4 regions of the Colwellia sp. MEBiC06753 genome follow, and region 1 is predicted to be linked to each of the others. Evidence: predicted binding sites of a transcription regulator. Region 1 holds the regulator's gene; each other region holds the start of a gene.
What was found. Region 1 encodes FliA, which starts transcription of late flagellar genes. Its sites were predicted from a motif close to CTAAAGNTNNNNNNNNNNNNGCCGATA; they were not measured.
Positions count from the first base shown of each region.

Region 2: a site for FliA is predicted at 1,468-1,494, ahead of ACOB82_RS04920 (HAMP domain-containing methyl-accepting chemotaxis protein). Genes of this name have one in related genera too.
Region 3: a site for FliA is predicted at 1,892-1,918, ahead of ACOB82_RS03960 (cytoplasmic protein). Genes of this name have one in related genera too.
Region 4: a site for FliA is predicted at 1,401-1,427, ahead of ACOB82_RS14475 (flagellin). Genes of this name have one in related genera too.

Region 1 covers NZ_JBQMTM010000013.1:41,518-44,669, reverse strand. The annotation lists gene flhF (flagellar biosynthesis protein FlhF) at 1-653, shown strand, start outside; gene ACOB82_RS11230 (MinD/ParA family protein) at 670-1,512, shown strand; gene ACOB82_RS11225 (RNA polymerase sigma factor FliA) at 1,530-2,249, shown strand; gene cheY (chemotaxis response regulator CheY) at 2,296-2,679, shown strand; gene ACOB82_RS11215 (protein phosphatase CheZ) at 2,704-3,152, shown strand, end outside.
Region 2 covers NZ_JBQMTM010000004.1:104,364-107,515, reverse strand. The annotation lists gene rsmA (16S rRNA (adenine(1518)-N(6)/adenine(1519)-N(6))-dimethyltransferase RsmA) at 1-173, shown strand, start outside; gene apaG (Co2+/Mg2+ efflux protein ApaG) at 175-564, shown strand; gene ACOB82_RS04925 (symmetrical bis(5'-nucleosyl)-tetraphosphatase) at 567-1,373, shown strand; gene ACOB82_RS04920 (HAMP domain-containing methyl-accepting chemotaxis protein) at 1,594-3,152, shown strand, end outside.
Region 3 covers NZ_JBQMTM010000003.1:176,144-179,295, reverse strand. The annotation lists gene ACOB82_RS03970 (DUF2989 domain-containing protein) at 1-107, opposite strand, end outside; gene ACOB82_RS03965 (glyceraldehyde-3-phosphate dehydrogenase) at 312-1,763, shown strand; gene ACOB82_RS03960 (cytoplasmic protein) at 1,965-2,168, shown strand; gene ACOB82_RS03955 (TusE/DsrC/DsvC family sulfur relay protein) at 2,238-2,555, opposite strand; gene tusB (sulfurtransferase complex subunit TusB) at 2,582-2,872, opposite strand; gene tusC (sulfurtransferase complex subunit TusC) at 2,874-3,152, opposite strand, start outside.
Region 4 covers NZ_JBQMTM010000019.1:29,082-32,233, reverse strand. The annotation lists gene ACOB82_RS14485 (ATP-binding cassette domain-containing protein) at 1-288, shown strand, start outside; gene ACOB82_RS14480 (tetratricopeptide repeat protein) at 384-1,112, shown strand; gene ACOB82_RS14475 (flagellin) at 1,503-2,192, shown strand; gene ACOB82_RS14470 (hydrolase) at 2,251-3,152, shown strand, end outside.

The DNA of each region.
Region 1 (3,152 bases):
GTGTTGTGTCGCTTGTCGGCCCTACTGGAGTAGGGAAAACGACAACATTGGCCAAGCTTGCTGCACGCTTTGCCCAAATTCATGGGGCAGATGAGTTGTTGTTAATATCAACTGATACTTACCGCATCGGTGGGTTTGAGCAACTCGAGACCTACGGCAAAATTATTGGTTGCTCGGTCAAGCTAGCGAAAGATGCCCAAGTATTAGAAGCACTGCTACAACAATACAGCAACAAAAAATTAGTATTAATTGATACCGCAGGCATGGGACAACGAGATATGCGCCTTGCTGAAAACTTATCGGCATTAGTGTCAAATTCTCGCCTACGCATTCGCAATTATTTAGTATTAGCCGCTAATACTCAACAAGCTGTAATGCAAGAAAATGTCGAGCGCTTTAAGAAAGTGCCATTGTGTGGATGTATCTTTACTAAGCTGGATGAAGGGCTAAGTATGGGCGAAATTATCTCTACTTCAATTCAAAATGCATTGCCAATTGGTTATCTAACAGACGGTCAACGCGTACCGGAAGATATTAAAGTTGCAAATGCTGAAAAATTGGTTAGTCTTGCAGAGAAAATAGCAAACAAATCAGCAATGAAATTCAATTTTGTTGCTAATAAACAACCAATAGCATCGGCTGCTTTTGGTTAACCATGAGAAGTTGTAGATGATAGACCAAGCGAGCGGCTTAAGAAAAATGCAAGATTTAAAACAAGTCAAAGTAATCGCAGTTTCTGGCGGCAAAGGTGGGGTAGGTAAAACGAACGTTTCGTTAAATACCGCTATAGCGCTAGCTAAACAAGGAAAGAAAGTACTGGTTTTAGATGCCGACTTAGGTCTTGCTAATGTCGACGTAATGCTGGGCTTACGTGTTCAAAAGAATATTTCTCATGTGCTCAGTGGCGATTGCGAATTAGATGACATTATTATTGAAGGACCATGTGGGATTAAAATTATTCCTGCTACTTCTGGTACTCAATCTATGGTTGATTTAACGCCATCAGAGCATGCCGGCTTGATTCGCGCTTTTAGTGATATGCAAACCGACTTTGATGTGTTGATTGTTGATACTGCCGCCGGCATTTCTGACATGGTATTAAGCTTTTCTCGTGCAGCGCAAAACGTTATGTTAGTGGTGTGTGATGAACCTACTTCTATTACCGATTGTTACGCATTGATGAAATTGTTAAGCCGTGACCATGGCGTATTTAAATTTAAAGTAGTTGCCAATATGGTGCGTAGCATCAAAGAAGGACAGCAATTATTTGCTAAACTAACCAAAGTAACCGATCGTTTTCTAGATGTGGCAATTGAGCTAGTGGCTATTGTGCCGTTTGATGAAAACATTCGAAAATCAGTTCGTAAACAACAGGCCATTGTAGAAGCGTTCCCTGAATCTCCAGCGGCTAAAGCGTTCACTGAGTTAGCAACCAAAGTTAACCAGTGGCCAATACCTAATGTGCCATCAGGCCATTTAGAATTTTTTATCGAGCAACTTCTAGATAAATAACTGGGTACGGAGCTTAAGTGGTTAAAGCCAATGCTTATACTAGCTATCAAGATAAGTCGACGTTAATACAAGAATATACGGTTCTTGTTAAGCGTATCGCTTACCATCTTTTGTCACGATTACCGGCAAGTGTCATTGTTGATGACCTGATTCAGTCGGGCATGATAGGATTGCTAGAAGCTGCTAGCAATTTTGATAACGCTAAAGGCGCCAGTTTTGAAACCTTTGCAGGCATTCGTATTCGCGGTGCTATGCTGGATGAAATTCGAAAAGGTGACTGGACCCCACGCTCGGTTCATAAAAATAGTCGAATGATCAGTGATGCAATCAAGGCATTAGAAGCTAAATATGGCAGAGATGTTACCGATGCAGAAGTAGCTGAAAAACTTGATATTTCATTAAATGAATACCATCATATCCTAAACGATGTCAGTTCGGGTAAAATCATCGGTATCGAAGACTTAGGCGTTAGTGATGATGTCATCACATATGAAGACGGCTATGAAAGCGATGACCCGTATCATACAATTGAACAAGTTACATTTAAAAAAAGACTGTCAGAGTGTATTTCGACTTTACCTGAGCGAGAAGCTTTAGTACTGTCACTCTATTATGACGAAGAGCTTAATTTGAAAGAAATTGGTGAAGTTTTAGACGTTAGTGAGTCTAGAGTCAGTCAAATACACAGTCAAGCTATGCATCGTTTAAAAGCTCGTATGCAATCTTGGCAAAGTTAAGTAAAATAGTTTGTAAACTTATTAAGATAATTCACCGGAGGGTGCCTTGGATAAAAATATGAAAGTGCTAGTTGTTGATGACTTTTCAACAATGAGACGAATTGTTAAAAACTTATTACGCGATTTAGGCTTTACTAATATTCAAGAAGCTGATGACGGTAGTACAGCCTTACCTATGCTTCAAGGTGGTGACTTTGACTTTGTGGTGACTGACTGGAACATGCCAGGCATGCAAGGTATCGATTTATTAAAAGCCATTCGCGCAGATGAAAAGTTAGCACATATTCCGGTATTGTTAATTACAGCAGAAGCGAAGAAAGAACAAATCGTTATGGCTGCGCAAGCAGGGGTAAATGGTTACATCGTTAAGCCTTTCACTGCTGCAACGTTGAAAGAAAAGCTAGATAAAATTTTTGAACGATTAGGGTAAGCACTCTGCTCGCGAGGGAATGGTATGACTAAAGTATCTGGCGGAAATATCACGTTAGAGCAAGCCAAGCAATTGGTTGAGTTTCTGGAAAATGAACAGCAAAGTGAAGCTGATAAGCTGCTTTCAGAAATTCAAAGCCCTATAAATTCAGAACTATTTGCAGAAATAGGGAAGCTTACACGTCAATTACATGATTCTATGATGAATTTTCAATTGGATTCTAGAATTAATGATTTGGCAAACGCTGATATTCCTGACGCAAAAGAACGTCTAACTTATGTAATTACTCGCACCGAAGATGCGGCTAATAAAACAATGGACGCGGTAGAGTCAATATTTCCGGTTGTCGATACTATCCAGCAACAAGTTAAGGCGGTAGACCCGCTTTGGAATAAGTTAATGCACAATGACCTTAAGCTTGGTGAGTTTAAGGAATTATGCATTGATATTGATAAATTACTGAAAACTACTTC
Region 2 (3,152 bases), on a different contig from region 1:
CTGCATTTAACCAGCGCCGTAAAACTATTCGCAACAGCTTTAAAAAATTGCTGTCAGCTGAGCAGTTAACTGAGTTAGGGTTAGATCCAACGCTAAGGCCTGAAAATTTAACCATTGATAATTATATTGCGCTAGCCAATTATATCTACGACAACCCAACAGCAGCTGAATAACATGAGCATCACAGAACAACAAGCACCTGCGATTTCTGTCAAAGTATCTTCGCAATTCTTGGCTGAACAATCAGATATCGACGCCGAGCAATATGTGTTTAGCTATACCATTAATATCACCAATCATGGCTCTCATAGTGCGAAGTTACTTACTCGGCGTTGGGTAATCACCGACGCGAATGGTGATGAGTCTATTGTCGAGGGTGAGGGCGTTATTGGCAAACAGCCAACAATTGCGCCCGGTAAAACCTTTACCTATACGAGTGGCTCGGTATTTAAAACGCCTGTAGGTACTATGCATGGCAACTATCAAATGATTGATGAGCAACAGCAGCGCTTTTGGGTAGATATTCCTGTATTTCGACTGGCGTTACCTAATATTTTAAATTAATTATGGCATTGTATTTAGTCGGTGATATTCAAGGATGTTTTGACGAATTAGATGCTTTGTTATCGAAAGTCGATTTTAATCCTCAATCGGATCAACTATGGCTTGCAGGTGACTTAGTTGCCCGAGGGCCTAAATCGCTGGAAACCTTAGAATTTGTCAAATCATTAGGTAACAGCGCCAAGACAGTACTTGGTAATCACGACCTACATTTGCTTGCCATAGAGGCAGGATTAAAAAAGCCTAAAAAGTCTGATTTACTTTCGCCACTTCTTAGCGCACCGAATCTTCACGATTTAACGAACTGGTTAGCGCAGCAACCTCTGCTCTTAAAGCTACCAAAAACCAAAGCCTATATGTCACACGCAGGCCTTTCGCCACAATGGACGATTGAATTAGCTAAAGAAAACGCTAAATTTGCGCAAAACAAAATAGCTGGTAAAAAGCGCGAAAAGTGGCTCAACATCATGTACGGCGAACGTCCAAACAATTGGCATATGGTAAAAACTAAAATTCACAGATTTCGTTATACCATTAATGCTTTTACACGAATGCGGTATTGTTACAGCGATGGCAGCCTAGACTTTGATTGTAAAGATTCACCAAGTTATGCCCCTAAAACATTATTACCCTGGTTTAAACTAGCTAACTTAGCCAATACTAGCTGGATTTTTGGTCACTGGGCAGCGTTAATGGGGCATTGTAACGTCGCCAATGTTTATGCTTTAGACACAGGATGTGTTTGGGGCAACCACTTAACAATGCTACGTTGGCACGACAAACAAATTTTTACCCAAGAAAAGTTATATTAATGTCACAAATTCATTGTTTAAATGTTAAGCTGCATTTCTTTTGTCTTTTCTTTTGGTGAAAAAGATATTTCACTTGTTATAATGACCAAAGTGTCTAAATTTATATCAGCTCTTGTCGATATTAAAAATAAAGCGTGACAAATATATTAAAGTAATCAATATTTCAGTTTTTTGGTTACCAATTAAACCCTTATTACGTTAACTCCAAATGGTGGTGTCTATGAATTTAACCGTTGCAGTTAAGATTATTGGCGGTTTTACAATCATTGCAATTATGCTTGTAATTACCAGTATATCTTCATTGTTAAATCTCAATAATATTCACAATTCAACAAAGAAAGTAAGCGACTTGGCTATTCCAATGCTTGCCGGTAGTAACGATTTAACCATCGAGCTTACCGAAATGTTTAATAATACATTACGTGCTTACTACCAAACTGAATTGACGCCATTGGCAGAGAATAAAGAAGCTTATAGCCAGAACAAAGTGGTATTTGATCAAGCATATAAGAAACTAAAATTAGTCGCACAATCAGAACAAAAGTTGATCAGCAACTTAAACAAGTTAGACGGCGTTTATGAGCTTATTGGACAAAATATTGAATCGGTAATTGCCAATCGCCAAACCAGTATTGAACAACTTGCCGCATTAAGTGACAATGTTGACACTTTAGAAGAAGTCGCGGATGACTCTGCAACCTTATTACTTGACCTCTATGATCACGACCTAGCTGATACTAAGCTAGCCGATGCATTAAAACAAAGTAGCAGCATTGAAACGTCGTTAAACTCAATTGTAAGCTCGGCATTCGAGTACAGAGATTCGATTAATCCACAAACGGTTGAATTTGTTACTACCGACTTACTTAACCAAGCTGGTCAGTTATCAACAAACATCCAAAATGTTATCGCTGAATTAAACAAGGCGGGTGTTGACGACGAAGCTGAACAACTAACCGAAGCATTGGATACCATTAGCTCGTTAATTGCCGAAAATGGTAGCATTATGCTGGCAAAAGCAGCGCAATTAGACGCAATTGCCAAAGCAACTGCTGCTCTTGATAGTACTAAAAATGAAATTGCTAATGCCAATGTCATTTTAGGTCAACAGCAAAAATTAGCGGATGAGGCTACAGTAGAAGCCAAGCAAATGGTACAAGATTCAGTAAATAGTGGTAATACTCAAACGATTATTATCATGATTATTTCGATCATTGCAGCCATCGTAATCACTCGCATCACATTGATCAGCATTATTCGTCCATTGAATCGCGTCAACGACATGCTAAATATCGTTGCGTCTGGCGATTTATCTCATAAGCTTGATGAAAGTGGTAAAGATGAGTTTGCTACATTAGCTCGCAACTGTAACTTGCTAATTGATAGCCTACGTAACCTTATTCAGAGTATTGTTAGCCGCTCTACGCAGCTAGCTGCTGCCGCAGAAGAAACTTCGGCAGTTACCGCACAAAGTACCACAGCAATTGAAGAACAACGTAATCAGGTTGAACAAGCCGCTTCAGCAACAACTGAAATGAGCAGCACCTCACAAAGTGTTCTTTCAAGTGCTAATGACGCCTTAGGTGAAATTAAGCAAGCCGATGATGAAGCTGAGCGAGTTAAAGCGATTTCAGGCAAAAACCGTGAAACTATTCAACTATTGGCTCAGGAAGTTGAGTCAGCTTCACAAGTTATCAATAAACTTCAACAAGACAGTGCGTCTATCGGTGGCATTCTTGATGTTATCCGTGGCATTGCAGAGCAAACTAACTTACTTGC
Region 3 (3,152 bases), on a different contig from region 1:
TCGGAACACATATCAGGGTTATCTTTACATATTTTTGCTAAATCAGGGCCATTATCACAACCCGCTAACATAAAAGAGGCAAGAAAATATAAAGGGGCTCGGTTCATTAATTACTCAGTCTAATTTATAGATTATTTTTGTGTAAGTGCTGGCGAAAACTTTCACGCTGCATTACAATATGCGCCGCATCAAGCGGGTAGCTATTATTTATTATAGGTATTAAAGATTAATATTAGTGTAAAACTGATATTTTAGCTGATTTTAAAATAATAGTTTATCGTTCAATCTACTGAATTAAAAGGTTTTAAGTAATGACTTCTCATCTTGAGGAACAATACCAATCTAGCTGGCAAGAGCGTCAGACTTTCGCAGAAAATATGTTACCTATGATCAGCCAACTTTTCCGTAATAAAGGAATTGAAGTGGCGGTTTATGGTCGTCCATTAGTGAATGCTTCGGCAATTGATATTGTTAAAGCGCATAAGTCTGTAGCATTACACGAAGACAGCAAGCTGCGACTAAGAGAGAGTTTTCCATTTTTAGAAGCATTAACTAAAATGCCTTTATCACCAGCTCGCATCGATATTGGTAAGCTAGCATACAATTACTTATTTTTAGGTGGCGCAAATGGTCTTACTATTGAGCAATATTTAGAAAAAGAATTAGCTGACATTTTAGAAACCAATGCTCCAGCTTCAGAAGCTCAAGATGTTGTACTGTATGGCTTTGGTCGTATCGGTCGTTTATTAGCGCGCTTATTGATTGAAAAAACGGGCCCAGCTTCAAAACTGCGCTTACGCGCGATTGTTATCCGTCCTGGTAAAGATGGTGATTTAGCAAAGCGTGCTAGTTTATTACGTCGTGATTCAGTACATGGTGCGTTTAATGGCAGCATTACTATTGATGAAGAAAATAATGTAATTAAGGCAAATGGTGCGTTTATTCAAGTGATTTATGCAAAATCACCATCAGATATTGATTACACTCAATACGGAATTAACAACGCATTAGTGGTTGATAACACAGGTATTTGGTCAGATGAAGAAGGTTTAGGCCAACATCTTCAATCAAAAGGTGTTGCTAAAGTATTACTTACAGCACCAGCTAAAGGCGATATTAAAAATATCGTTTATGGCGTTAACCACGATATGATTTTAGCTGAAGATAAAATTATCTCAGCAGCAAGCTGTACGACTAATGCTATTACTCCAGTATTAAAAGCAGTAAATGATAAATTTGGTATTAAGAATGGTCATGTAGAAACAGTACATTCTTATACTAATGACCAAAACTTAATTGATAATTACCATAAATCTCCACGTCGTGGTCGTAGTGCACCACTGAATATGGTAATCACGTCAACTGGTGCTGCAAAAGCGGTTGCTAAAGCGTTACCAGAATTGAAAGGTTTACTTACTGGTAACGCGATTCGCGTACCAACACCCAATGTGTCAATGGCGATTATGAACTTAAACCTTAAAGCTGCAACAACGGCGGAAGGTTTAAATGATTACTTAAGAGAGATTTCACTGAAATCAGATCTACAAAACCAAGTTGATTACACTGCGTCTACTGAAATTGTGTCAACAGACTTAGTAGGTTCTCGTTACGCTGGTGTTGTTGATTCACAAGCAACAATTGTAGATGAAGATCGCGCTGTATTATATGTATGGTACGACAACGAGTTCGGTTATAGCTGTCAGGTAGTGCGTGTAATGCAGGAAATGGCAGGTATTTTTGTACCGACATTACCTAGAGCGTAAAAACCTCGAACATAATCAGTAAGAGCGTAGTTGCACTTAAATTGGTTACTGATAAAAGGAGCGTAAGCTCCTTTTTTTTATGCTATTTTTATTATAAATAGAGCGCCAAAATAATTGCTAAATAAATACTAAAGCAAACTCAATAGCTGCCGATAAACTGATAACCCTTATCGTTTAATGCAGTAACCAAGGTATATCACTATGACTATAACTATTCATGGAAACAGTTCAATGAACGTTGATTCAGGCTCGGCACTTGAAATTAAAGGTGCAAAAATGGCTAAAGATCAAATGGAAATTGAAGGTAAAATGGCGCTTGAGCTAATTGAATCAGCCGCAGCAAGCATTCCTAATGTGAATCCGCCAACATTATCATCAGGCAATAACGTTAATATCAAAGTTTAAGTTATTACGTAACCTAGGTACGTATAAGTAGTATCAAACCTGAGTTACCTAGTGTTATTTTAAAACTGATCAAATACAGCGTGCAGGCTTAGGTAAGCCTGCATATTTTGTTGCCTGTTTTGCTGGGCCGTCAGGGAATAAGCGATATAAATATCGACTGCTCGCTTTTTCTTCGCCAAACTCTGCTTTCATCGCTTTTGTTAGCGCACGAATGGCTGGTGAGGTGTTATAGGTTAAATAAAATTGACGCACGAAACGGATCACTTCCCAATGAGCATTAGTAAGCTCAATACCATCTTTTTCCGCAAGCTCAGGGGCAAGAGTTTCTGTCCACTGCGTGAAATCTTTTAAATAGCCGTGCTGATCTAAAGCAATATTTTCTAACATAAGTTTAAGTGATTCTGTGTAAGTCGTTACCAAGTGATTGTTTGAGCAGCTTCAATTGTTAATTGCACTAATTGCTCCATCGATATTTCTACAATAGCTCTATTATTTTCAACAGCACGAGCTTTAAAATGATGCTCGATCACATAAATGTTGTTATTACCTATTTTAGCCGATGCTTGTTCAATTAATGGATGCTTTAAGCCATAGCAACCGTCGTCAAGCAACACTATTTTGTCATTAACCTCAATTAATGAAACAACGGTATTAAGCAATGGCGAGGCAAAAGGGGATTGTCGAATTAGGTGTAAACTGCTCATATTAAAAAGTTAATACCGTTTTATAAGATTTTAACGTTGAATTTAACTCTGTTGATGTTAATGCCGTTAAGCCATCAATCGTTTTCAATTGACTTATTGTCAGACCTCGCTCTTCCAAAGAGCGCTGACAAACAAAAATATGGTCAATATCGTAAAAGGTTAGGGCATCTAGCGTTTTTAAGTAATCTTTAACCTTGACTAATTCACCTTGATGGTTGGCTACTAACTGCCAAACCCCATCGCCAATAAAAAACAACGCTATTTCTTGCTCATAAGAGCC
Region 4 (3,152 bases), on a different contig from region 1:
ACAATTGATAAAAAACAACAACGCCAACAACAGGCTGAATTGCGTAAGCAAACCGCGCCAATGCGCAAGCAGGTGGAAAAACTGAATCAACAAATGAGTAAATGGCAGGTCGAATTGGATGAAGTTGAAACAATTCTGGCCGATGGCGCTATTTATCAATCTGACGATAAAACCAAATTGGCAGAGCTATTAAAATCTCAGGCGCAGTTGTCAGAACAAATTGAAAATGCCGAAATTGAATGGCTTGATTTGGAAGAAAAAATTGACGCAATTATGAATCAACAATGAAATAAATTGCGATAAACAGATGAAATTCAACGCGAATTTAAAAACGCTTTGCTACACTACTGATAACACGTTCATTTAATAAGAAGAGAGTTACTATGAACAAGCTAAGTCAAATTACTGCGGTTTTACTAGTGGTGTTATCATCTTATAACGTCAATGCTAATGCCGACTTAAAAACTGGTATTTATGAATTAAATCGCGGCCAATTTAAAGCGGCTATGACAGAATTTGAACCACTGCTAGAAGAAGGCTATGCACCTGCACAATATCAAGTGGGCTTAATGCATAAAAACGGCTGGGGCATGAAAAAAGACTTAAATAAAGCGTTTGAACTTTTTTCGCTAGCAGCTGAGCAAAATTACCCCGATGCACAATTTGAATTAGCACTGATGTACACCGAAGGTGAGCCAGTAGCAAAAGACAGCAAAAAAGCCTTTGAATACACGCAAAAAGCTGCCGACAAAGGGCTTGCCAGTGCGCAATTTAATTTAGGCGTAATGTATGCTGAAGGTATTGGCACCTATCGAGATAACACCAAAGCATTTAATGAATATCAAAAAGCCGCCAAGCAAAATTATGCGTTAGCACAATTTAATTTGGCGCTTATGTATTTTGAAGGTAAAGGCACTGAAAAGAGCTTAGAGCAATCATATATCTGGAATACCATCGCCAGTTTTAACGGCTACGCTCCTGCAGAAAATAGCCGTATATTAGATGAGCGAAAAATGGGCACTGCCGATATTCAAAAAGCCCGAGAAAAAGCAGATAGCTTATACCAAAGCTTATTAGCTCAAGCGGAGCTTCGTGCAAAAAGCAGCGATTAAATTAGCTACAGATATAAGTAAATGTAATCAAGAATTAAACTTTCAACCGCGAATTTGATCTACATCACAATCCGTTTCTGCTCCTTATATACAATTAATATCAGCACGATATAAGGAGCATGTTATGGACATCTTAAAATCTTTTTTTAATGACCCTGTTTTTTGGTTTTCATTTGGCGGTTTAGCCATAGTGTTGATTATTTGTAGTTATTACATTTATTTTTTTATGAAAAAAATAAATGAAACGTCTTAATGATATCAACCACTTAATAATAATGATTACGTAACCTAATAATTGCGCAGAAATAGCGGTTATTTTTCGCACACTTTTTGTTGCTAATTTGCTATACTGCCAAGTATTACTTGGAACAGAATAGAGGTTACGTAGTTATGGCTTTATCTGTCAATCAGCAATCTCCAACCCTAAGTTTGCTTGAGCGCTTACGTGTTGAACAAGAGAACAAACAAGAAAAGTTGGCATCTGCCAAGCGCATTAATAGCGCAGCGGACGACCCTGCTGGCTTACAAATAGCCAATCGCCTAACATCACAAATCAATGGCGATGCTCAATTAAGCGTTAATTCGCAAGACCAAATCAATTTAAATAACATTAAAGAAGCAAGCTTTAGTGCAATTTCAGATAGCTTACAACGAGCAAATGAATTGTCTGTGCAGTCTGGTAGTCCATTAAGCGATCCGTCAGCAATTCAAGGTGAACTTGATCAAATCACCGAGCAAATTAATACCATTTCTGAAGAAGTACTTGGAGATCCTAATTTAATCTCTGGTTTAGACGCCAATGACCCAGCAGCAACGCAAGCTGCGTTAGAGGCGGCCTATGATTCAATTAGCCAACAAACCTCCAGCTTAGGTGCAAGCTCGAATGGCTTAAGTAGCCAAGTTAATACTTATGAAACTTCAGTGGTTAATGTCAGCGCATCTCGCTCACGTATTCAAGATACCGACTTTGCTAAGGTGACTGCCGAACAAGAACAGCTAAATACCTTATTGCAAACCACAATTATTGCGAAAAAAGACGAAGAAGCGCGTAAAGGGCTTTTAGTTAATCAACTAGTTTAATTACTCCGTTAATCGCTATAATACTAAGCTCGCTACACGTGGGCTTTTTTATTGCCATATGATTATTAATAGTAAATTTAAACCTGCTTGGTGGCTGTCGAGCCCTCACTTACAAACCATTTTAGCCAAAGGGCTAAATAAGCATGACAATATTGAATGGTATAAGTCAACGCTGGAAACCCCGGATGATGACTTTATTGATATTGCTTGGACTGAGTTACCTGAAAAAAGCAGTACCAAGCCATTAGTGCTAATTTTACATGGCTTAGAAGGTTCGGCAGAAAGTCACTACGCCAAAGGCATGTTACAAGCAATTAAGGCGCAAAATTGGGTTGGTGTGTTAATGCATTTTCGCGGCTGCAGTGGCAGGCCTAATCGTAAAGCTAGGTCTTATCACAGTGGTGATACCCGAGACGTTGCGTTTTTTAGCCAGTGGTTAAACAAGCAATTCCCTGAGATGAAAAAGGCAGCGATTGGTTTTTCACTGGGGGGTAATGTGCTCACCCGCTACCTTGCGCAACATCAAGATCATCCATTTAGTGCCGCGTCCATTATTTGTGCGCCTTTAGATTTAGCCAGTTGTAGCAAGCGTATTAGCCAAGGCTTCTCTAAGGTTTATCAAAAATATTTGGTGGATATGCTGAAAAACTCGACTCAGATTAAGATAAACCAACAGCTATTGCCTGATATTCAAGCTAATAAGTTAGCCGCTGTTCGCAAGCTGTGGGATTTTGATCAAATGGTCACGGCACCAATAAACGGTTTTAATGACGCCGCTCATTATTATCACGAAGCTAGCGGTAAGCCGGTAATGCACAAAATAGCGATTCCCAGCTTATTCATTCACGCCGCCGATGATCCATTTCTTTCGCACCAAGATATTGTTCCAGACCAGCCGTTACCTGAGCATTTAACTTTTGAAATCAGTGAAAAAGGTGGTCATGTTGGCTTTGTTTCTGG